One region of the Rhizobium sp. CB3171 genome, then DNA from elsewhere that is predicted to be linked to it. Evidence: predicted binding sites of a transcription regulator. Region 1 holds the regulator's gene; the other holds the start of a gene.
The links. Region 1 encodes LexA, which represses DNA repair genes until DNA is damaged. Its sites were predicted from a motif close to TGTTCNNNNTGTGTTCNG; they were not measured.
Positions count from the first base shown of each region.

Region 2: QA648_RS18890 (2'-5' RNA ligase family protein) is a predicted target of LexA. The motif match lies at 5,262-5,279, and genes of this name have one in related genera.

Region 1 is NZ_CP121652.1:1,260,469-1,272,351, reverse strand. Features, by position in the region: gene QA648_RS06325 (mechanosensitive ion channel family protein) at 1-994, shown strand, start outside; gene QA648_RS06320 (DUF2721 domain-containing protein) at 1,100-1,591, shown strand; gene lexA (transcriptional repressor LexA) at 1,985-2,707, shown strand; gene QA648_RS06310 (ComEC/Rec2 family competence protein) at 2,688-5,147, opposite strand; gene gltA (citrate synthase) at 5,428-6,717, shown strand; gene lpxB (lipid-A-disaccharide synthase) at 6,748-7,929, opposite strand; gene QA648_RS06295 (LpxI family protein) at 7,926-8,807, opposite strand; gene lpxA (acyl-ACP--UDP-N-acetylglucosamine O-acyltransferase) at 8,809-9,624, opposite strand; gene fabZ (3-hydroxyacyl-ACP dehydratase FabZ) at 9,621-10,094, opposite strand; gene lpxD (UDP-3-O-(3-hydroxymyristoyl)glucosamine N-acyltransferase) at 10,087-11,154, opposite strand; gene bamA (outer membrane protein assembly factor BamA) at 11,205-11,883, opposite strand, start outside.
Region 2 is NZ_CP121652.1:3,885,750-3,897,632, forward strand. Features, by position in the region: gene QA648_RS18870 (MFS transporter) at 1-592, opposite strand, end outside; gene QA648_RS18875 (quinone oxidoreductase) at 873-1,847, opposite strand; gene QA648_RS18880 (LysR family transcriptional regulator) at 1,940-2,818, shown strand; partial or broken gene QA648_RS18885 (SulP family inorganic anion transporter) at 2,910-4,543, shown strand; gene QA648_RS18890 (2'-5' RNA ligase family protein) at 4,558-5,178, opposite strand; gene QA648_RS18895 (hypothetical protein) at 5,425-5,553, shown strand; gene QA648_RS18900 (methylated-DNA--[protein]-cysteine S-methyltransferase) at 5,726-6,289, shown strand; gene QA648_RS18905 (hypothetical protein) at 6,322-6,855, opposite strand; gene QA648_RS18910 (LysR family transcriptional regulator) at 6,983-7,933, shown strand; gene QA648_RS18915 (GFA family protein) at 7,958-8,371, opposite strand; gene QA648_RS18920 (NADPH:quinone reductase) at 8,486-9,469, opposite strand; gene QA648_RS18925 (helix-turn-helix domain-containing protein) at 9,583-9,927, shown strand; gene QA648_RS18930 (YciI family protein) at 10,021-10,389, opposite strand; gene QA648_RS18935 (YciI family protein) at 10,630-10,977, shown strand; gene QA648_RS18940 (DUF6596 domain-containing protein) at 10,984-11,883, shown strand, end outside.

The sequences.
Region 1 (11,883 bases):
GCGGGCGCTCGTCATCGTAGCCGCGGTCGCCTGGATTACCGTCGTCTGGCACTATGATCCCAACATCCTCGCACGAGAAAATCCGGCGATCGACGCCGCTGTTCGCGGTGCGCTGAAGAGCGTCGTCGTTCTGATTTTGGCCGATCTCTGCTGGCAATTGTCGAGGGCATTCATTGACGAGAAATTGAGCGCCGCCGATAGCAGTGCCTCCTCGCCATCGGCGGAAGCCGCGCGCGCGGGCCGCCTTCGCACCCTGTTGCCGATCTTCCGCAACGCACTGGCAGCCATCGTTATCGCAGCCGCCGTCCTCACCGTGCTGTCCGAAATGGGCGTGCAGATCGGGCCGTTGATTGCGGGGGCCGGCATATTCGGCGTGGCGATCGGCTTCGGCTCGCAAACGCTCGTCAAGGATATCGTCAGCGGCATTTTCTACCTGATGGACGATGCCTTCCGCGTCGGCGAATACGTTCAAAGCGGCAGCTACAAGGGAACCGTGGAATCCTTCAGCCTGCGTTCCGTCAGGCTTCGACATCATCATGGTCCGGTGTTCACAGTTCCCTTCGGCGAACTCGGCGCCGTTCAGAACATGAGCCGCGACTGGGCGATCGATAAATTCCTGCTACGGGTTCCGTTCAATACCGACGTCGCCAAGGCGAAAAGGATCGTCAAGCAAATCGGAGAGCAGTTGAAAGAAGATCCGGAAATCGGACCGCAGATTCTTGAGACCCTGAAAATGAAGGGGGTGGAGCAAATTGGCGACTTCGGTATCGAACTGAGTTTCGCTTTTACCGCCCTCCCCGGTCGGCAAACCTACATACGGCGCCAGGCCTATACCATGATCCGCGACGCCTTCATGGAAAACGGCATCGACTTCGCTCAGCCGACAGTGCAGGTGGGTGGCGAGGAAAAATCCGATGCCGCGATCGCAGCCATGACACTGCAGAGAAAGAAGATCGCTGAGCAAATGACGCAATCGGCGGCGCCGCCAACCTGAACGTTCGCGCGAGATCAGTCACCAGCCTCATCTCCGCGCCCTCTTTGGCAAGGCGACAACCCTGGAGCCGATACCGGATGACGTTGGACAGAAAGGAGATCCAATGTGCTGAACGACCATCTGACGTCTATTGCCGCGCACGTTATTCAAATAGCGCTGACACCGGTCTTTCTGCTGGCGGGCACCGCCGGGTGCCTCAATGTCTTTTCGGCTAGGCTCGCCCGCGTCTCCGACCGGGTCAACAGCCTTTTCGAACGGGTGACCTCTGAGGACCCGGATGAAACGCGGTTGCTGCAGCTCTATTATCTGCGGCGGCGAACATTGGCGCTGGAGATCGCAGTTCTGCTCGGCACGGCATCGGGCGTGTTCACATGCCTTGCGACGCTCGGCCTCATGGGCGGTGCAATTCGACAGCAATTTCGCGAGCAATTGCTGCTCTGGCTCTTTGGCCTTGCCGTCTTCGCACTCATGGGCGCCTTTGTGGCCTTTCTCGTCGAGATGATTCTGGCCGGGCGCAGCATGCTAAGGCAGATCGCCAACGACCGTACCTTGCTCGAGCACCGGCACGGGAGTTCGAGGAAAAGTTCAACCTATTGATATCCCATCGAATATTACTACGGATGGCACCAATCCCGGCCCCTCAGAAATCCGGATTCCCAGTCAGATCCATAGCTTGCTCTCCATGGTTCGGAGAGTGTCGTCCTCCAAAGAGCTTATAGAACGAAGAACATGGCTTTTCGCCGCCTTGGAGATAATCCGTTTTGGGATCGTCCGAAATTTTGCTTCGCCCGATTCCGCATATATTTCTGCTATTTAGTTTGAAGGTGCCGGGAAAAAAGTCATCTGCCCGGGACCTGTTATGTTCCCATTTATTTGATGCACCTACAAAATGTTCACCGAAATTTAAGGGCTTGCGGAACACATATGGAACATATAGTGTCCGTTCTGGATTTGTTTCACGACACCTTCTCAGTCCCGAGGTTCAAAACGATGTTGACGCGCAAGCAGCAGGAACTGCTTCTCTTCATTCACGAACGAATGAAGGAGTCCGGTGTTCCGCCATCTTTCGACGAGATGAAAGATGCGCTGGACCTTGCGTCCAAATCCGGTATTCACCGTCTCATCACGGCTTTGGAAGAACGCGGCTTCATCCGTCGCCTGCCGAACCGGGCCCGGGCGCTGGAGGTCATCAAGCTACCGGAGGCCTATAGCCCGAGCCTGCAGCCTCGCCGCGGCTTTTCGCCAAGCGTCATCGAGGGTAGCCTTGGCAAGCCGCAACTTGTGCCGCCGCCCGCACCCACCAAGCCGGTGAGTGAGGACAACAACAGTTCGGTTTCGGTACCCGTCATGGGCCGCATTGCCGCCGGCGTTCCGATCTCGGCCATCCAGAACAATACTCACGACATCACCGTTCCCGCCGACATGCTCGGCTCCGGCGAGCATTATGCGCTGGAGGTCAAGGGCGACTCCATGATCGATGCCGGCATCTTTGACGGCGATACCGTCATCATCCGCAACGCCACGACCGCCAATCCCGGCGACATCGTCGTCGCTCTCGTCGATGATGAAGAGGCGACATTGAAGCGCTTCCGCCGCAAGGGAGCCTCGATCGCGCTTGAAGCGGCAAACCCTGCTTACGAAACCCGCATCTTTGGGCCGGATCGAGTGAAGGTACAAGGCAAGCTCGTCGGTCTCATTCGCCGCTATCACTGACCGGTGACGCCGGCTTGAGCGGCGCGCCAAAAGTGTCTGTTCGCCAGTCGTAGGAGCGATGCAGGCTCCATGGCCGCGAAAGGTTTTCAAACGCTGCCGTCATTATCGGTTTATCGGTGCTAAGGCTCATTTCGATGGACCCTGTGCGGCGCAATGTTGCACCTGTGAAGAGCGTGGCGCCAGAGCGGCAGCGATCAAGACGCAGCCGTACGGAGGTGATGACGATATTGGCCGTGTCGCAGGCCGGAGCGAGATAGGCGGCATCTTCAATGGTGACAAGCATGTCGCCATTATCCAGCATTGCCACGCACCATGCACCTTTTTGGCAGGCGAAACCGCCCGGCCCGGCCGCGTCTAATGCCGCATCCATCGCCTTTCGAACGGTGCTCTGTTCTTCGGAATTCAGGCGACGATGCTTGTCTGATTTGCTGATTTTGGGGAGCTGACTATCCGGCGGAAGCATCGTTGGCGGTTGCTGCTCGGTGATCGCCAATGCTCTTTGCCACTGCTCGAAGATGAAATCCGGCGGTTTTTCGCGGTTTGTCGTCAGCGCACCGTTGCGCAACAAGGCGACCAGCGTGCCGTCCTCGGAGATCATGAGATCAGGCTTGAGGACACCGGGACTGAGTGCCACGACTGCAACCGAACCGATGATCAAGAGCGCACCTGCATGTCGCAGCCATGTTCTCAGCAAGGTCATCAACAAGAAGCCGGCTATGACCGTCGGGAACAGCCAGACCGGCAGCCGACCGAAGGGAATATTGCCGCCCCAGGCGGCAACCGTTTTGGCAATGACGATGACGACATCAAGTCCCCAGCCGGTTATCTGCCAGAAAGGGGCATCAACGCCAAATGGCATCAGTAGCGTCGCCGCCATGCCAAACGGCATGACGACAAAGGAGACGACCGGCATAGCCGCCAGATTGGCGATGAGACCATATGTCGCCAATCGGTGAAAATGCTCTATCGAGAAGATTGCCGTCGATGCGCCGCCTATAAAAGAGGTCGACAATATGCTTCCGAAGAAACGGGAAACGAAGAGCAGCGGACGCATGACCCGGAACCGGGAGAGAACGCTCTCCCGATGCGGCCTCCTCGCCCAGAGCGAATAGCCGGACACCAACGCCAGGGTCGCGGCGTAAGACATCTGAAAACTTGGTCCGAGCGCCTGCGAAGGCGACAGTATGAGAATGACTATCGCCGATAGCGCCACGTTGCGCAGGCTAATGGATGGTCGGTCGAAGAGCACGGCGATCAGTATGATAGCCATCATGATGAAGGCACGCTCCGCGGATACCCCGAAGCCGGAAATGAGATAATAAGCCGTCACTGTAACTAGCGCGCCGAAGGCCGCAATCTTCTTTGTTGGCCAAGCCTGTGCCACGCCGAAAAACAGACTGAGGGCGTAGCGTAAACCGACATAAAAGATGCCCGCGGAGAGCGCCATGTTCAGGCCGGAGATGGCGATGATATGCGCAAGACCCGAGGTCCGCAGCGCTTCCGTCGTATCGTCTGAGATCGCTCGTCTCTCATCGGTGACAAGCGAAGCCGCAAAGGCGCCGGTGTCTCCGGGCAAAAGCGTCCTGATTCTATCGCCGATATGGCTGCGCAAACCGGCAAGCCAGATATCCGCCTTGTCGAGGACCGACCCCTGAACTACATCACTAGTCGGCGACAATAATGTCTGCGTTCCATAGGCAAAACCATTCGCGCCGGTGCCATCGAAATAGGCGCTGAAGGCGAAATCGTTGAGGCCGGGCAAGGCAGGTCCGGCCGGCGGCGTCAACCGCGCTCTACCCTGAATGCGGTCGCCGAGTTCGAAGGGCTGGAGCTGTTTGCGCACGAAAATGGTGATCTGCGCCGGCGGCCGGCGAATGGTCGGTTTTTCCGTTGCCTCCAGGGCGACGACATAGCGCCAACGGCCCTTGTCGTCGGCTTCACGCCGTTCGATCCGCCCGGTGATGGTGGTCGTCACCGCAGAGTCGAGCATCACCGTCGATGCGCGCCAGGTTTCGCATTGCGCCAGAGCCATGCCGGAGCACACCAGCATGCCGGCAAACAATATGTGCCGTAGCACTCGCCCCGCCTGCTGCTGGCGGAAAAATGCGACAGCGAAGATAAGGAGGGCCGTAAAAACAGCTTGCGGCGGCGGATCGGCTCCGACCGAGAACCAGACGATCGCGCCGGCGCCGATGTAGACCGGCGCAAATAGCATCGCGCGACCGTGCGCCGCCTCTTCTTCGGCTAAATGGTAAATGCTGAGTCGGATGCTGCCTGCCGCGAGGCGAAGGCGGGCAATAAGCGCGGCGTGGTCCTGTGTCCGCTCTGGCCGCGACGCTTTGGCACGAGAAATAACCGCGCCCACGCTCTGCTCGCGCACGGCAACCGCAGCCAATTCCCGACTATCCACCTGCGGATCCGGTGCCTCTAAATTAGGCATATATTCCAGCGCCCACGCAAAACTACAGCTATAGCGGGAGTTTTGCCGTCACCGGCCAGTGATTTCAACTGAAATCGGCATCATCGCCGACAAAAGACGCTAATTCACGCTTGCGCAAAACGGTCCCTTCTACCGCAGTGCCCAAAAGTTGATACTGCAATGCACAAATAGGCGTAAGGATAACTTGGCATTAGGCTCTGGATCATATAGCTAATCGTTAGTCGCTTAACCCTTTGGCGCTTTTTAAGGCGCCAATCCCGCCAAATCTTGGAGGATCAGCATGACGGAACAAAGCGCGAAACTAACTTGGGGTGAAAAGACGGTGGATTTGCCGGTTAAGTCCGGAACCATCGGCCCAAGTGTCATTGATATTGGTGCCCTTTATAAGAACACCTCCACTTTCACCTACGATCCTGGCTTCACTTCGACTGCGTCGTGCGAATCCAGCATCACCTTTATTGATGGCGACGAAGGCGTTCTGCTGCATCGCGGTTATCCGATCGAACAGCTTGCCGAACACGGCGACTTCCTCGAAGTCTGTTACCTGCTGCTCTACGGCGAATTGCCGACCGCAGCCCAGAAGAAGGACTTCGATTACCGGGTCGTGCACCACACCATGGTGCATGAACAGATGTCTCGCTTCTTCACCGGCTTCCGTCGCGATGCGCATCCGATGGCCGTCATGTGCGGCTGCGTCGGCGCTCTGTCGGCCTTCTATCACGACTCCACCGACATCACCGATCCGCACCAGCGCATGGTCGCAAGCCTGCGCATGATCGCCAAGATGCCGACGCTTGCCGCCATGGCTTACAAGTACCATATCGGCCAGCCCTTCGTTTACCCGAAGAACGACCTCGATTATGCGTCGAACTTCCTGCGCATGTGCTTTGCCGTGCCCTGCGAGGAATATGTGGTCAACCCGGTGCTTGCCCGCGCCATGGACCGCATCTTCATCCTGCACGCCGATCACGAGCAGAATGCGTCGACATCGACGGTTCGCCTCGCGGGCTCTTCCGGCGCCAATCCCTTCGCTTGCGTCGCCGCCGGCATCGCCTGCCTCTGGGGTCCCGCTCACGGCGGCGCCAACGAAGCTGCGCTCAACATGCTGACGGAAATCGGCACGGTTGACCGCATTCCGGAATATATCGCCCGCGCCAAGGACAAGAACGATCCGTTCCGGCTGATGGGCTTCGGTCATCGCGTCTACAAGAACTACGATCCGCGCGCCAAGATCATGCAGAAGACGGCGCACGAGGTTCTCGGCGAACTCGGCATTAAGGACGATCCGCTGCTCGACATCGCGATCGAACTGGAGCGTATCGCGCTGACCGATGACTATTTCATCGAGAAGAAGCTTTACCCGAATGTCGACTTCTACTCCGGCATCACGCTGAAGGCTCTCGGCTTCCCCACGACCATGTTCACGGTGCTGTTTGCGCTTGCCCGCACCGTCGGCTGGATCGCCCAGTGGAACGAGATGATCGAAGATCCGGAACAGCGTATCGGCCGCCCGCGCCAGCTCTATACCGGCGAACCGCAGCGCGAATACGTTCCGGTTTCCAAGCGTTAAGCCGAAGAAGCGAGACAACAAAAAACCCGGTCAGAAATGGCCGGGTTTTTTCTTGGACAGGACATCGAGAACGATCGCCGCCGCCTTTTCGCCGGGCGGCTCCTCGGTCTGCATCCGCTGCCAGACCAGATCGTAACCCTGAAGCATGGCTGCACGCTCGGGCGTATCGCTCGATAGCCGCTCCATATAGCGCGCCAGCAGACCAGGGCGCAGCACATCGTTGATCAGTTCGGGCACGACGGCATAGTCGGCAATCAAATTCGGCAGAGCTGCCGTCCAGGTCTTGATGCGCGAGAGTACGAATCGGGCAAGCCACTCCGTCTTGTAGGCCGAGACGACGGGAACGCCCGCAAGGCCCAATTCCAGCACCACGGTGCCGGAAGCCGCCATCGCCGCATCCGCTTCCGCGAAAGCGTTCCATTTGGCATCCTGGCCGACGAAGACATCCGGCTTGAGGCGCCAGTTTTCAAGGAGGGAGCGCACCAATGCCTCCTGTCGCGGAACGGTCGGCAACACGTAACGAACGCGATCGTTTCGCCGGCTAATCTCCGTCACCGCCTGCTCGAAAACCGGCAGAAGCTGACGGATTTCCGAGGAACGCGAACCGGGAAGCAACAGGATCGTCTTCTCTCCGTCAGGCGCGCCGAGAGGGCGAAGCGCACGCCGGCGGCGGGTTTCGACCAGGCTCGAATCCACCGTCAGCCGATGGCCGACATAGGTCGTGGCCGGCCCCGCCAAGCGCTGCATCGCTGCCGGCTCGAACGGCAGGATGGCGAGGACATGATCGACATAGGCGAGCATTTTCTGCGCGCGATATTCTTTCCACGCCCACACGCTCGGGCAGACATAGTCGACGACCGGCAAGTCCGGCAGCGCCGCGCGCACCTTCTTGGCAACGCGATGGGTGAAATCCGGGCTATCGATGATCAGGAGCACGTCCGGCTTGGCTGCGATAATGGCGTCCGTCGTCTGGCGGATGCGGGCAAGCAGTTTCGGCAGTCGCTTGATGACCTGCGCAAAACCCATAATCGACAGTTCGGAATAATCGAAAAGCGAACGCAGACCCTGCGCTTCCAGGGCATCGCCACCAACGCCGATCAGTTCGACGGCGCCATCATAACGTTGCTTCAATGCCGCGACGAGATCGCCGCCGAGCAGATCGCCGGAGACCTCGCCGGCTACGACAGCAAGCTTTAACGGCACACCGCTCACATAAAGCCCTCCGCGCTAAGGCCGCGATCGATGCCGCAGACGAACAGCCCGGCTTCGTCGGCAGCCGCAATGACCGCTTCGCGCTCCAGCACCAGCGCCCTGCCCGCCTCGACGGCGACGCCGGCAAGGCCGGCCTTCTTTGCGTTGAACACGGTCGAAACCCCGATCGACGGAAGGTCGGCGCGCACGTCCTGCTGCGGCTTGCAGAGCTTCACCAATACGCCCCGGCGACGCGCCGATATGCGCCCTTCGGCCCGCAAACCGGCGACGCGCTCGATCATCTTGTCTGTGCCCTCGGCGCCCTCCAGCGCCACGACGCGGCCGCCGACGCTGACGGCACCCTGCCCGACATCCAGCAATCCAAGGGCAATGGCTGCCTTCGCTCCCTGCGCGATATCGCGCAGATCCTCTTCCGATGGCGAGAAACGGCCGAGCGGCCCGGTGGTCGCCAGCAGATCCGGCGCGATCTCATGCGCGCCGACGACGCGGACACCGCCGGCCTCGATCAAACGGATAACCATCTGCAGCACAGCATTGTCGCCACCGGAAAGAAGGGTGCGGATGGTCGACGGCAATTCCTTGATCACGCGCCAAGTCGGACGCACATCGCGCCAGGGCGGACGACGCGCGACAGCGCCGGACATGACGACCCGGTCGACTCCATAGCGGCGAAACATGGCCTCCAGGCCGGCAAAATTGCCGACGCCGAGATTGGCATGATCGAAAGCGGACCAGTCGCGATCCGCCTCATCCGTCAGCGCAATGATAACGGGATTTTCGCCTGCCTGCCGGGCGGCATCGGCAACATAGGCCGGCAAAAAGCCGCTGCCTGCGATGATCGCCAGCCTGCCCGCATGGTTTTGACCGCTCGCGGCCACCTCAGCCCTTACCGCGATTGGGCGACGACAATGCGCGATCGCTTTCGGCGGCGATGAAATCGAGGATCTCGATCACTTCCTTACAATCGGCATATTCTTCGCGGATCGCCGCCGCATTGTCGCGGATCGAGCCCTCGCCTTCGAAAATGCTCTTATAGGCGCGGCGAACCGTATGGATGACCGAACGCTCAATTCCGGCGCGCGTCATGCCGACAATATTGAGACCCGAGAGTACGCCTGGATTTCCGTTCAGCATGCCATATGGAATGACGTCATAGCTGGCGGCCGAAAGACCGCCGATGAAGGCTTGACGGCCGATGCGGGTGAATTGATGCACCGCGCAGCCGCCGCCGAGGATGGCGCGGTCTTCGACGGTGACATGCCCGGCCAGCATGACATTGTTCGACATGATGACGTTGTTGCCGACGCGGCAATCATGGGCGACGTGGGAATTGGCAAGGAACAGGTTGTTGTTGCCGATGATGGTCTTGCCGCCGTAGTCGGCGGTACCGGTATTGATCGTCACGCCTTCGCGAATCGTGCAATTCTCGCCGACGTCCAGCGTCGTCTCTTCGCCGCCGTGATGCACGCTCTGCGGATCGCCACCGACGACCGCCATCGGGAATATCTTCGTGCCCTTGCCGATCGTCGTCCGGCCGGTCACAACCACATGCGTCAAGAGCTGAACAGCATCATGCAACACGACCTTGGGGCCGACATGGCAGAACGGGCCGACGACGACATTCTCGCCGATGACCGCTCCATCCTCAACGACCGCGAGCTTATGAATGCGCGCGCTTTTTGCAATACTGCTCATGCCTGCTCTTGGTCCTTCCGTACGATCATCGCGCCGATATCGGCCTCGGCAACCAGCGAGCCATCGACCTTGGCGTCGCAATGGAACTTCCAGATCGTACCGCGCTGCTTCAGCTTGACAACGTGGAATTCAACACGATCGCCAGGTACGACCGGCTTGCGGAAGCGGGCATTGTCGATCGTCATGAAGTAGACGAGATTGCCGCCGATTCCGTCCTTGCGGGCGCAGATCGCGCCGGCCGTCTGCGCCATACCTTCGATGAGCAGAACGCCCGGCATGATTGGCGATCCCGGGAAGTGGCCGGTAAACTGCGGTTCGTTTGCGGTGACGTTCTTGATGCCGATCGCGGAATTATCGCTATCGATCTCGATGATCTTGTCGACCATCAGGAAGGGATAGCGATGCGGCAAAAGCTTCATGATCTCGATGACGTCTGCCGACGACAGCGACGTCTTGGCTTCTTCAGTCATGCTCCGCACTCCCGTCCTTCTTTTCTCTGGCTCCTGACCGTTTTGCGATCTCCGCCGACTCTCTTAGAAAATCCCACAATGGCCGTGCCGGAAGGCCCGCATAGCGCTCGCCCGCCGGAATGCTGTTCATCACGCCGCTTTTGGCACCGATCTGAACACCGTCGCCGATATGAATATGGCCGTTCAAGCCCGCCTGACCACCGATCTGCACACCGTCGCCGATCACCGTGCTGCCGGCAATGCCGACCTGGCTGACGATCGCGCAGTGGCGGCCGATGCGGACGTTATGTCCGATCTGCACCTGATTGTCGATCTTGGTGCCCTCGCCGATGACAGTGTCATCCATGGTGCCGCGATCGATCGTGGTATTGGCGCCGATCTCGACATTGTCCTGAATGATGACACGGCCGATCTGCACGATCTTCACCATACCACGCGGGCTCGGCGCATATCCAAAACCATCCTGGCCGATACGCGCGCCATTGTGAATGATGACGCCATTGCCGAGGTAGGAGCAAAGCACGCTGGCGCCGCCGCCGATCGTGCAATTGCGCCCGATCTTGACACCCGGCCCGATCATCGCGCCGGCTCCGATGCGCGTACCCTCCCCGATCTCAGCACCCGGTCCGATAACCGCGCACGGCTCAACGCCGACGTCAGCCTCAAGCTTGGCGGTCGGATCGATGAAAGCTGCCGGCGAAATCAGCGTTGGCGCAGAGGTCAGCGCAACCGGACGCATGGCTTGCGGATGCAGCAGAGCGCCCGCCAGCGCGAAATCCGTGTGCGGCTTTCTGGAAAGGAGAACCGGGATATGCGCGGGAACGAAAGACCTCAGCGCCGGCAAGCAAATGATCGCCGAAGCCCGACAGGTCTCCAGTTCCGCACGATTCTTCCGGGAGAGAATGTAGCAAACGTCGCCTTCGCCCGCCCGATAGACGGGAGCGATGGACTTGATGACGATGCCGGCAAAGGCCTCGTCAGCAAGTTCCGCCCCAAGATACTCAGCCAGCGCACGGAGGCTGACGCCATCATGGGACGGGAAAAAATCGATATGTTCCATAAGCACCAGCTCCAGAACGGTGTTAAGCCCGCAGTTCTGGGCTGCCGATATCAGAACTGGTTGGCGATGCCAAACCGGAAATTCTCAGTCTTGTCGTAGTCTTCCTTGAGAACCGGCACGGCATAGTCAACTCGGATGACGCCGAAGGGCGACGACCAGATCAGGCCCGCACCCAACGAAGCACGGATCGAGCTGTCGTTGTGCAATACGTCACCGAAGAGGTCAGCCTTGTTGCCGTAGAGCGTACCTGCATCGGCAAAGGCTGCGACGCGCAGACCGATATCCTGCGGAACGCCCGGCATAGGCATGCTTGCTTCAGCGGAAGCCGTGAAGTAGGTCGTGCCGCCCAGCGCATCGCCATGCGACGAACGCGGACCGATACCGGCATTCTCGAAGCCGCGGATTTCACGGCCACCGAGCGTGAACTGATCGAAGACGTTCAGGTGATCGCCTGTCGGCATGACATAACCGGCGCCAACCGTCAGCGAGCCGATGATGTCGGCTTCGTCGCTGATCATCTTGTAGTAACGCGCCTTGCCGCTCAGCTTGTAGAAGTCGGAGTCGCCGCCCAGACCCGCATATTCATGCGTGAACTTGGCGATGATACCTTCGCGCGGCAGATTCTGATCGTCGAGCGTGTTGTAGGTAAAGGTCTGCGAAATCGTCGACTGCACCCACGGGCTGTTGTTCACGAGATTCAGATACGGAGCCGACAGATTGTTCTCCCAA
Region 2 (11,883 bases), 1.3 Mb from region 1:
GCCGCGTTTGTGCCAGCATCAAGCCGGCAATTGCCAGGCCGATCGTCACGGCGCCCGTGGCGAAGAAGCCATATTGCCCCTCCAGCCAGGCGCCGAAGGGTGCGGCAAGCGCGATGCCGCCATAGGTGGCAATGCCGTTCCAGGAGATGATACGCACGGTTTCGCGCGCGCCCATCAGCCCGATCGCCCAGGTAATCGCCGCCGTGCTGACCAGGCTTTCACCGACACCCAGCGCCAAGCGGCCGACAAGCAGCAGCGCCAGGCTCAGAGCCGGAGCACCCGTGACCAGCGCCGATGCCAGCGTCAGGGCGCCGGAAAATCCATAGGCGATGAAACCGAGGAAAACTGAACGGCGCGGCCCATACTGATCGCACAGCCGGCCGACCTGCGCGCGGCTGATGATGGTTGCCACATATTGCGCGCTGATAGTGATGCCGGCCCAGACGACGCCGAAGCCGAGACCGCTGTCGACATAGGTCGGCAGCACGGCGAGCGGCAGGCCGATGGCGATATAGCCGAAGAAGGTCAGCGTTACGATGGAAAGGAGGGATAGTGTCGAGGTGGACTGGATGGTCTGGGAGGCAGTGTTCACGGGATATCGCCTGCGGGCACCGCGCGCGGTGTCCTTGCTGTTTGCCATGCGGATCGGGGTTCGTACCGGACAGGAGTGGCGGCAACGGCCCATCGACCGTGCGACGTCACGGATCAATTTCGTATCAGGCGGGAAGCGGTGGGGTCAATGAAATTGCTGCTTTGCAGCAAAAATTCATGGCGTGTTCAAGCAATTGTGTTTAGCGCCGTGGCGGGGACCGCACCATGTCCGGCCGCGGGAAGGGAGGCAAGGTGGCGCAATGGTCACCTCACCCTTGGGTTCACATCGTCAACACCACGCTTGCGGTCGTTCGCCCTGCCTCCAGGTCGGCATGCGCCCTGGCCGCATCTTTCAGTGCGTATTCCGCGCCGATCGGATTGATCAGGCCGGCCTGCAATTCCATCATCAGCGCCTCGGCACCCTGCCGATAGAGATCGGGATCGTTGGCGTAGGTCAATACGCTCGGGCGGGCGAGACCGATGGCGCGGGGGGCGGTCAGTTCCTCGATCTGGATCGGAAGAATGGGGCCGCCGGCCTGGCCGATGCTTGCGACCATGCCGAAGGGCCGGACGGTGGCGAGCGTCTGCGACAGCATCGCGCCGCCGATGCCGTCGATGGCGAGATGCACGCCCCGGCGGTCGGCGATGCGGCGCGTTTCCTCCACCCAATCCTCGGAATTATGCAGGAGAACGGCGTCGGCGCCGGCTTCATAGGCAAAACCCGCCTTGGCTTCGGAACCGACAGTGGCGATGACGTTGGCGCCGAGCCGCTTGGCCCAGCGCGTCACGATCTGCCCGACACCGCCGGCTGCAGCATGCACCAGCACCCATTCGCCCGATTGCAGCGGATGAACCTTGTGGAGCAGCATATGGGCGGTGAGCCCGCGCAACATCGTGCTGCCTGCGAGCCTTTCGCTGACATCGTCAGGCAGCCGCACCAGCCGCGAGGCAGGCAGGGTGCGCACTTCCGCGTAACTTCCCAGCGGATGACCGACATAGGCGACCCGATCGCCGACCGACAGACCCTCGACGCCGGAGCCGATTGCCTCCACGATGCCGGCGCCCTCGAAGCCGAGAACGGTCTGGCCGGGCGGCAGAGGGTACAGTCCACAACGGACATAGATATCGACGAAATTGACGCCGGAAATGCTTTGGCGGATGCGGGCCTGGCCGGGACCCGGATCGGTGATGGTAAGATCAACGAGCTTCATGGTCTCGGGGCTGCCGGGACCGGTTATGGCGATGGCTAAGGGCATTGAACGGTCTCCTTTCAGACGGACTTTTGATCACAAAGGTACGTCTGAATAAATTCGGTATGAGTTCACCATATCTGTGCAATAATGCACAGATGATCGATTGGCAGGACCTTCTTCATTTCGCTTATCTGGCGCGGACCGGCTCGCTCTCGGCGGCTGCGCGCGAGCTTGGCGTCGACCACGCAACGGTCGGCCGGCGCATCGCCGCGCTGGAACGCACGCTCGACCTGCGCCTGATCGACCGCAGGCCACGCACCTCGCCGCTGACGGCCGATGGCAGGGCGATCGCCGAGCTGGTGGCCGGCATGGAGGACAATGTCGAGGCGATCAGACGTTATTCAAAAAGCGCGGTTGCGGGGCTTTCCGCCGCCGTCAAGATCAGCGCGCCGCCGTCCATCGCCGCCCACCTCATCGCCCCGAAAGCGGTCGCTTTTCGTGCCGAACATCCCGATATCACGCTGACGATCGCCGGCGTTACCCGTCGCGCCGCTCTCGATCATGGAGAGGCTGATGTCGCCGTGCGCATGTCGCGGCCCGAGGAAAGCGATCTTCTGGTGCGGCGCATCGGCGTCATGCGCTTCGGGCTCTATGCTGTCCCTGAGATTGCCGCAACACCGGAGGAGAGCTGGGTCTTCATCGGCTATGATGCGGCGCTCGATCATCTGACGCAGCAGACTTGGCTGCGCAGCTTGCTTGCAGGCCGCCCGATCGTTTTCCGCGCCGGCGACGTCTTCGGTCAATTGCAAGCCGCGCTCGCCGGTCTCGGTGTCGTCGCGCTCCCCGCCTTTCTCGGCGACGGTGAAGCTGCGCTTACGCGTCTGCCGACGGAGATCCCGTCACCCACGCGCGATCTCTGGCTCGTCACCTATCCTGATCTGCGCCGCTCTCCGGCCATCCGCGCAGTGATGGATTATGTCAGCGAAACGATCGGCAGAACGTGTCCATTGAGAGAGGCTGACGGGGCCACGTAAGCCAACGGTTCGTCATGCTTACTTTCCTGTTGCAGCCTGCCAGCGAAACTCTACACCTAGACAGATTGGCGATTCCTGTGGTCGGTGATTGATGACGAAGCTCGGCGGCTGGCCCGCGATAAACAAAGCCGATGTGATCGCGGGCATATCGGTTGCCGGCCTGATGCTGCCCGAAGCAGTCGCCTATGCCGGTATCGCCGGTCTGCCGCCGCATAGGGCGATCCTCGCCGGTATTGCCGGCTGTCTGGTCTACGCGATTTTCGGACGCAGCCGTTTCGCCATCGTCTCACCGACCTCTTCATCTGCCGCCATTCTTGCGGCGACGCTAGCGGTTGTTCCGGGAGACGCCACCGTCAAGGCGAGCCTCGCGACCATCGCCGTCGCGCTGGCCGGCATCCTCTTCGTCATCGCCGCCGCCTTGCACCTGGGCGGCATCACCGGCTTCATCTCGCGCCCGGTGTTGCGCGGCTTTGCCCTGGGACTGGCGATTACCATCATCCTGCATCAGCTACCGATTCTCGTCGGCGCTCCCGTGCAAGGCTCGAATATCTTCAGCTATGCCGGCGCGCTGTTGGCGGCAATTCCTAGGTGGAACATCGCAAGCGTTGCCGTCGGCATCGTGGCATTGGTCGCACTGCTATTGCTCAAGCGGCTGCCGGGCGTCCCCGGCGCCTTCCTCGTGCTCGCTGCCGGCATCCTCGCCTCTTCTGCCTTTGGCCTCGACGGCCATGGTGTCGCGTTGGTCGGGACGATCGAGGTCCTGCCGCAATGGCCTTCGCTTCCCAATGCCGGCTGGCCCGCTTATTCGCGGCTGGTGCAGTTTACCGTGCCGCTGGTGCTCATTCTCTTTGCCGAATCCTGGGGTACGATGCGGGCCTTGGCGCTACGCTACGGCGATGCTCTGGAGGTCAATCGCGAATTGGGGGCGCTGGGCCTTGCCAATATCGCCAGCGCCGTCGTCCAGGGCATGCCCGTCGGCGCCGGTTTTTCCGCGGGTTTCGCCAGCGAAGCGGCGGGAGCGAAGACGCGGGCTACCACCGTCTTTGCCGCCATCGGCCTTGCCATTCTGATCGCCAGCGCCGGGCCGCTGGTGGCGCGGCTGCCGGAGCCGGTGCTTGCCGCCGTGGTGATTGCGGCCCTCACGCATGCGCTCGACCCCGGTCCGATTCTTCGACTGCGGCGGCTTCATCGTGATTTCTATGTCGCGCTCGGTGCCGCGGCCGGCGTACTGATCTTCGGCGTCCTCAACGGCATGCTGCTGGCGATCGTACTTTCGCTCGTCGCAATGATGCATCGATTGGCATCCCCCTATGTTGCTCGTCTCGGACGGCTGGGGGCAGCCATAATTTCGTCGACGTCAGCCGCCACCCAGAGGCGATAGAAACGCCCGGCATTGCGATCTGGCGTCCCGGCGAGCCGCTGTTTTTCGGAAATGCCGATATGATCCTTGGCGAGATTCTGACGCGCAGCCGCGACGAAACGGGACTGAAGGCCGTGGTGCTAAGTCTGGAGGAAAGCTTCGATCTCGACAGCTCCGCGCTCGACGCTTTGATGGAATTCGACAATGCCATGCGCATTGCCGGCATCCGCGTGCAATTCGCGCGTGCTCACGATAAAGCCCACGACCTCATGGCCGCGGCCGGAATGACCGATCTCGAAAATCGCTGTAGCTTCAGCGTTGACGATGCGGTCGCGGTGGTTGCACCGGCGGTGGGGAACGGCTGACCTCTGTAGCCGGCTTAGTTCAGCAGCCAGTAGCAAAGATGCTCGTGCCTGCCTTCCCCCTGGAGGCTATGGACCAGAACAAAATCCCGGACGGTCCACCCTACGGGTTCGTCAAGGACGACTTCCGGAATCAATTGACCCCGATATAGCAAGGTCATATGCGGCTCAAATTCCCTTCTATCGTTATTTGCAAAGCCGGTGAACCGCATTGCGTCATCCAGTTCTTGACGCAGCGCTTTCAGTTCCGCATTTCCTTCCTTGCACCATAGGACAAGGGGGCGATTGTCGCCATTACCGAAGCTGACGGCTCGATCGAAAACCACTTGGAATGATGGCTTCCTGACGGTCGACGCCGCTTGCATTGCCGCAAATGCGATCTCATGCGGTGGCTCATGCATGCCGGCGTAGGAGCCCAACTGGTAAAGCGTAATATGAAACAGATCCGAGGGGCGCGGCTTTGCGAAGAAGCGGTATTGCCGATGCAGATCGCTTGCCAGTTTGGCACTTGACGAAGCAACCTCCCGATCAGGCAGTACAGCAAAATAAAGACCAGCCGAATGCATCGGATCGGCTTCAGATTTCCTGACTCGTGATCCTCCGCCAAGATTGAGCGAAAGCTGTGCGTTGTTCTTCATGAGATCGCTTCAAAGCCAGCCGGCCTTGCCTCGTGCTGTTCTTGCTGAGCGCTGATATCCTACGGTCGCCTAGTCTTAAAATCAAGAACAAATAGAGAACAAATTGAAGTGGCCGCAATTGGCCGGGAAGATCGGATATTTCATCGCATCCCTCGATTTGGAAAAAGCACCGAATAAAACTGCCCTTCGATTGTTCACCGCAGGTCAGGGCATTTTGGCCCGCTCTCAACAAGGGAATGACCTCACATGTTGATCAAAACCATCTTCTCCGCCGTTCTTTTCGCCTTCATCGGTCTCGGCGTCTCCGCCTGCTCCACCACCGGCTCCGGCGGCGGCATGACGCAGAATTCGGCTCCGGCCGGCGGAGGGTATTGATAAGCTCCCAAGCTGGGTGGGAAGTGGTGTGGCGGATGTTGCCGTCGCAGCATCGGCATCGCTTCCTTCACTCCGCAAAATGTTGGCAACAATCGGCCTGCGCAAGAATCGGGTTGAATTCGGGTGCCAGAGGCACGATTTTCATGGCAAGTGGAAACACGGAGACTTTGCCATGAGCGAGACAAGGCAACATTATCTGATCTTCGAAACCGTCGGTGGTTTCTGTGGGATTGCGTGGAACGACATCGGTGTCACTCGCTTCCAATTGCCGACGAAAAGCGCTGAGGCGACCGAGCGCCTCATGCTTCGCCGTTTGCCAAATGCACGACCTAGCGCGCCGACGCCCGATGTCGCCGATGCGGTTGCCGCCGTAAAGCGTTATTTCGCTGGCGAAACAATCGATTTCTCCGGCGTGAAACTGGATCTCAGCGAGCAGGACGATTTCTTCAAGCAGATCTATGCCGCAGCGAGGCAGGTAGGGTGGGGGCACACCACCACCTATGGCGCGCTAGCCAAACAGCTCGGCGCCGGTCCGGAAGCGGCGCGCGACGTCGGCCAGGCCATGGCCAAGAACCCCGTGGCGCTGATCATTCCCTGCCACCGCGTCTTGGCCGCCGGCGGCAAGATAGGCGGCTTCTCCGCGCCCGGCGGTTCGACCGCCAAGGCTCGCATGCTGGAACTGGAAGGCGTCCAGCTCGCGCCGCCGAAGCCCGTGCAGCAATCCCTGGGTTTCTGAACGTTGGTCGTGTGCATAACGCGCCCGGAGGGTCACGCGTCCGTGGATGCGGCCGCATCTCCGGCGATGGCCCGAGCCGTTCCGGGCTGAGGACGCAGCAGCAGATAGAACGCGGCGACATGCGTGATCATCAATAGAGGCACATAGATGATCGGGATTGCGTAGGTGGCGCCCAACTGTCCGGCGAACCCGGGAAGGTCGAATTGGGTGCCATTATAGTAGTCGACGATGAGGTCGACTGTCCCCACAACATTGAAGGCAATGGTGAACAGCCAAAAGAGCGGACGTATCCTTACGGTGAGAAGCGCCAGCATGGCGAGCAGGCCGGTTGCAAAGTCACCATAAGCGGCTGATATCGCGAAGCCGGCGGGCAGATTGGGGCCGACGACGCCGGGAACAATGAAGACCAGCCCGAAGAAACGGAAACTGTGCAGCGTGGCGATGGCGCGTTGCGCTTCGACCTGATCCATGGATTTGAGCTTCGGCCAGACGTAGGCTCCGAAGCAGAGCAGCCAGGGGACGTAACCCAGAACGAGATGTAGCTGGAAGATGATTGCGGGCGACATGTAGCCTCCTATGGTGTGCTAGCTCATGCGGTCTCAAACACGGTGGTCGGAATGCCGAGCCGGGCCGTCCGGGTCAGATGTACGACCGCTATCGCCTGGCGACTATTCGCTATAATGTTGACGGGCCATGAAGCAGAATTTCACAGTCAGACGAGGCGCGCTCGATGGGGTGGAGGCGTTCCTGAGCGTCGCCGAGCACCGCAGTTTTCGCAGAGCGGCCGCGGAACTCGGGGTGACTCCATCGGCGATCAGCCAAGTGGTGCGCGCGCTTGAGGCGCGCGTCGGCGCAGCGCTCTTCCTGCGCACCACGCGCAGTGTCGGCCTGACCGAGGCGGGGGAGCGATTTCTGTCGCGCGCAAAGCCGGCCTTCGAAGAGCTCGTCGCCGCAAGCGAGGTCGCCGGTCAACTCGGAGAGCGGCCGGCCGGATTATTGCGCCTCGCCGTGCCGCGTTCGGTCGTGCCGATCGTGCTGGAGCCACTGATCGCGTCCTTCTGCGAGGCCTATCCCGCGATCGAGGTGGAGATCGCCGTAAGCGAGAAGCTGGTCGATCTCGCAGCCGAAGGATTTGATGCCGGTGTCAGGCTGGGCGAGTTCATCGACGCCGACATGGTCGCGGTGCGGCTGACGCCGCCGTTCCCGTTTGTAGTCGTTGGCAGCCCCGATTACCTGTCTCGGCACAAGCGGCCGGAGCGTATCGACGATCTGCGTGACCACGCCTGCCTGCGCATGCGCCGCACAAACGGGTCGGTCGCGCCCTGGTCCTTTGTCGACGGCGGCAAGGCGGTCGAGGCAATCGTCTCAGGGCCGCTCATCGCGCATGACTACCCCACGGTCCTGGGAGCTGCCATCCAGGGTGCGGGAATTGCGCAAGTGCCAAGCCCGCTCGCCGAAGCGGCTCTTGCCGATGGCCGCTTGCAAGTGCTGCTCGCCTCCTTCGCCGTCACGACACCCGGGGTTTTTCTGTACCACCCGGGCAGACGCCAGGTTTTGCCCAAACTGCGCGCATTCATCGAGCATGTCAGATACCGCAGCAACGATGCTCCGCGCAGAGGCGACCCAGCTAGATCGCACCAATGATCGCATTGATATGCCCGCTTGGACTCAGCTCGGCATGTTCTCGAATTGCGGAAGGTCGAGCGGCTTCACCCATTCAAGACGTCGCTTGGTGAACATCTCGAGCACCGGTTCGATGCCCGCGGAACTATCCAGGCAGCCGATCGTGGCGAAGATCATTCCGGGGAAGCTCTCCAGCTTGCTGCTGAATACCCTGGCGCCGCAATTGGGGCAGAAGTTGCGATCCAGGCCCTTGCCGGATTGGGCGATGTAGTGAAACGCCTTCGGCTCGCCGCTGACCAGCGTAAATTCATTCTCGGGCACGCCGAAGAACGTCGCCGCCTCTCCGCCTGACGCCTTCTTGCAGTCGAGGCAGTGACAGACGGCAACAAAGGTAGGATCGGTATCAAACTCGAATTTGACGGCCCCGCATGCGCACTGACCGGTGTGCTTCTTCGCCATGTATCAGCCCTCCATATTTGACTGGCAAAGCATCCGCGCCGTTCGCGCGCTGTCAATCGCTGTATTCTAGGGGATGATGCAGAAGCATCGGGCATACGGCATCTGCCGCTATTTTCAGAGCTCGACCAAGATCTTCCCGATGGCCTTGCCGCCTTCCTGTGCCTGGTGAGCTTCGACAATTCTTTCCAGCGGCAATTTCATTGCGATCTGCGGTTGGTAAGCGCCGGACGCCACGCAGGCGGAGACTTCTTCGACCGCCTGCTGGAATGGAGACTGAGGGATCGAATAGAAGAACACGAAGCGGAATGTGTAGCCTCCGAACATCGTCGAGAGGAACGGCATGGAGAGCTTGGCCTGCGGATTCTCGCTGGCATAGCCGATGGCGACGCCACTTGGCGCCAGGCAGGCGATGTCCGTTTCGATGTTTGACGCAAGATCGACATCGACGATGCGGTCGACGCCGTTGCCCGTCGCCCGTTTGACGACTTCGGCGACATTCTCGTCAAAGCGATTAATGACGAGATCAGCCCCGGCGGCCGTAGCGACCTCTGCTTGTTCGGCGCGACTGACCGTCGCGCAGACCCAGGCGCCCGCCCATTTGGCAAGCAGGATTGCGGCCGTTCCGACCGCGCCCGCTCCGCCTTGCACCAACACCCGCCTGCCGCGCAGGTCGCCATCGGCGAACAGGCAGCGATGCGCGGTGATCGCCGGGATCCCCAAAGACGCGCCGGTTTCGAATGGCACGTGGTCGGCAAGCCTGACGGCATGGGTCGACGGCACGACGACATAGCCGGCGGCCGAACCGAATGCTTTTCCTGTCTGGGCTTTGTAGAGCCACACCCTTTCGCCGATGCGTTTCTCGGAGACACCAGGCCCGACCTTGTCGATCGTGCCTGCGCCATCCTGATGCGGCACGATGCGGGGGAAGGGCATGGCAAAGCTGTTGAAGCCGGTCCGGGTCTTGATGTCGGATGGATTGAGGCCGGATACGGCAACCTTCACCCGGACTTCGCCGGGCTGCGGCTCCGGATCGGGAAGAGTGCCGACTTGCAGGACGTCCCTGGCGGCGCCCTGTTGGTCAAAAAATGCGGCTTTCATTGCGGTTTTCCCATGCGTTTCAGTGTTGGGGGAAACTAGGGATTTAGAAGGCCATATTGCAAGTAGGCAATATTTTTGCCTATAAGGCTAAAAAGTAGCCTATTGGAGGAACCGTGGCGAAAGACACTTACAATTGCGCGGTCGAGGTTACCGTCGATGTCGCCGGCGGCAAATGGAAGCCGATCATCATCTATCACCTTCTGAAGGGGCCGCAGCGCTTCGGCGAACTCAGGCGCATGGTCGGCAATCCCGCCCAACGTTCCATCACCTTGCAGCTCAGGCAGCTCGAAGAGGACGGGATCATCCGGCGCGAAGTTTTTGCAGAGGTTCCGCCCCGCGTCGAATATTCCCTGACGGAGTTCGGGAAGACCCTCGGTCCCGTGCTGAAAGCCATGAAGGAATGGGGCGATACCTTCATGGCCAAAGAAAACATGGTTTCGAAGCGGGAAGACGCCTGACGACCGAGGAGTGAGAGACCGCAGCACCGACGCTCCGCCCTGCGACCATTGGACGGGAGCTGCGTGAACTCCCGTGAGGTCCAACGGCAGAGTTCATTCAAAATCAGCCATCTCGTATAGTGGCCGGATTTCGATCTCGCTCGGTCCCGGCATGGGATTGGGGCAGCGCTTCACCCAGGCGATTGCCTCGTCCATGTCCTTGACGTCCCAGATCCAGAAGCCGGCGACGAGTTCGCGGGTTTGGGCGAAAGGCCCGTCGATAACCGTGCGGCCGGGACCGTCGAACGCGACACGCTTGCCCTGCGAGGAGGGCTTGAGGCCGTCGGCCGTGAGCAAGATGCCGGCATCCCGCAACTCGTCATTGAATTTGCCCATCGCCTCCATCATCTCCGCCTCCCAGGTCGTGTGGAGGAACCCCTTCTCGCTGTCTTCCGTAGCCTTCACGATCACCATCACACGCATCGTCTGTCTCCTTGTTTGAACCGGCCGCATCGGCCTGACATTGGAATGACGAACGGAGTTTTTGGAAACCGACACCGTCTCGCGATTTTTTAGCGACACGACCGTTCCCATGAGAGTAGCGTCGAGGATATCGATGGATGCCCCTAGTTTCTTCCAGTGCCCTGTCAAAATCTCGCCGGTTCAAACGTCTTTGTCGCAGCGGGCCATCAGGCTGCGCGTATCGAGAGAAAGGAACGCATCATGCAATATATGCTGTTGGTGTATTGGAACGAAGCCGAGCATAAGAATGCTAAGAAGGAACAGAAAGCCGAGACGTTTGCGGCCTATGCGGCCTATACGGAAACGTTGAAAAAGGCCGGAGCCTACGTTGCGGGTAGTGGATTGCAGGATTCCTCGATGGCAACCGTGGTGCGTGCGCCGGAGGGCAAGGCCACCGTTCTCAACGGCCCCTATATCGAAAGCAAGGAGCAGTTAGGCGGCTATTATATTATCGAGGCTGATGATCTCGATAGCGCCGTCGCCTGGGCGGCGCGCTGTCCCGGCGCCCGGCAGGACACGGTAGAGGTTCGCCCTCTCATGGTCTATTGAACTATCATGTCGCAAGGAGATAACCGGTCCGCCATCAAAGCTGCCGAAGCGGTGGCGCGCCGAAGCTATGGCAAACTGGTCGCCATCCTTGCGGCCCGCACACGCGATGTGGCCGGCGCCGAAGACGCCCTGTCGGAGGCCTTTGCGTCTGCCTTGGCCGATTGGCCGGCCAATGGCGCGCCGCTAAACCCCGAGGCTTGGCTGCTTGCCGTTGCCCGGCGCAAGATGATCGACGCCGTCAGGCGCAGACGGGTAAGCGCCGTTGCCTCCGAGCATCTGAAGCTCATGGCGGAAGAGTTGGAGGCAACGGCGAGCCTCGCACCAGACATTCCAGACGAGCGTTTGGCTTTGATGTTCGCCTGCGCGCATCCGGCAATAGAGTCTGGAGTCAGAGCGCCGCTGATCCTGCAGACGATCCTTGGATTTGACGCACAGACAATCGGTTCCGCCTTCCTGGTGTCGCCGGCGGCAATGGGCCAACGGCTGGCGCGGGCCAAGAACAAGATCCGTCGCGCCAGGATTCCTTTGCGGGTGCCCGACAGGGCAGACATGCGCGCACGTTTGGCGGCAATACTGGAGGCGGTCTATGCGGCCTATACGGAAGGCTGGAGCGACCCGGCCGGCACCGATGCGAGCCTGCGCAACCTCGCGGAAGAGGCGATTTGGCTCGGCCGGCTGATCGTCGCGCTCCTGCCGAAGGAGGCTGAAGCGCTCGGCCTGCTTGCACTGATGCTCTATTCGCATGCTCGGCGTGGCGCCCGGCGCAGTCCGGCCGGCGAATTCGTGCCGCTGGCCGATCAGGATCCCGCTCTATGGGACGAAGTGTTGATCGACGAAGCTGAAGATCTGCTTATTCGCGCCAGTACGCTTGACGCCTTCGACCGCTATCAATTGGAAGCGGCAATC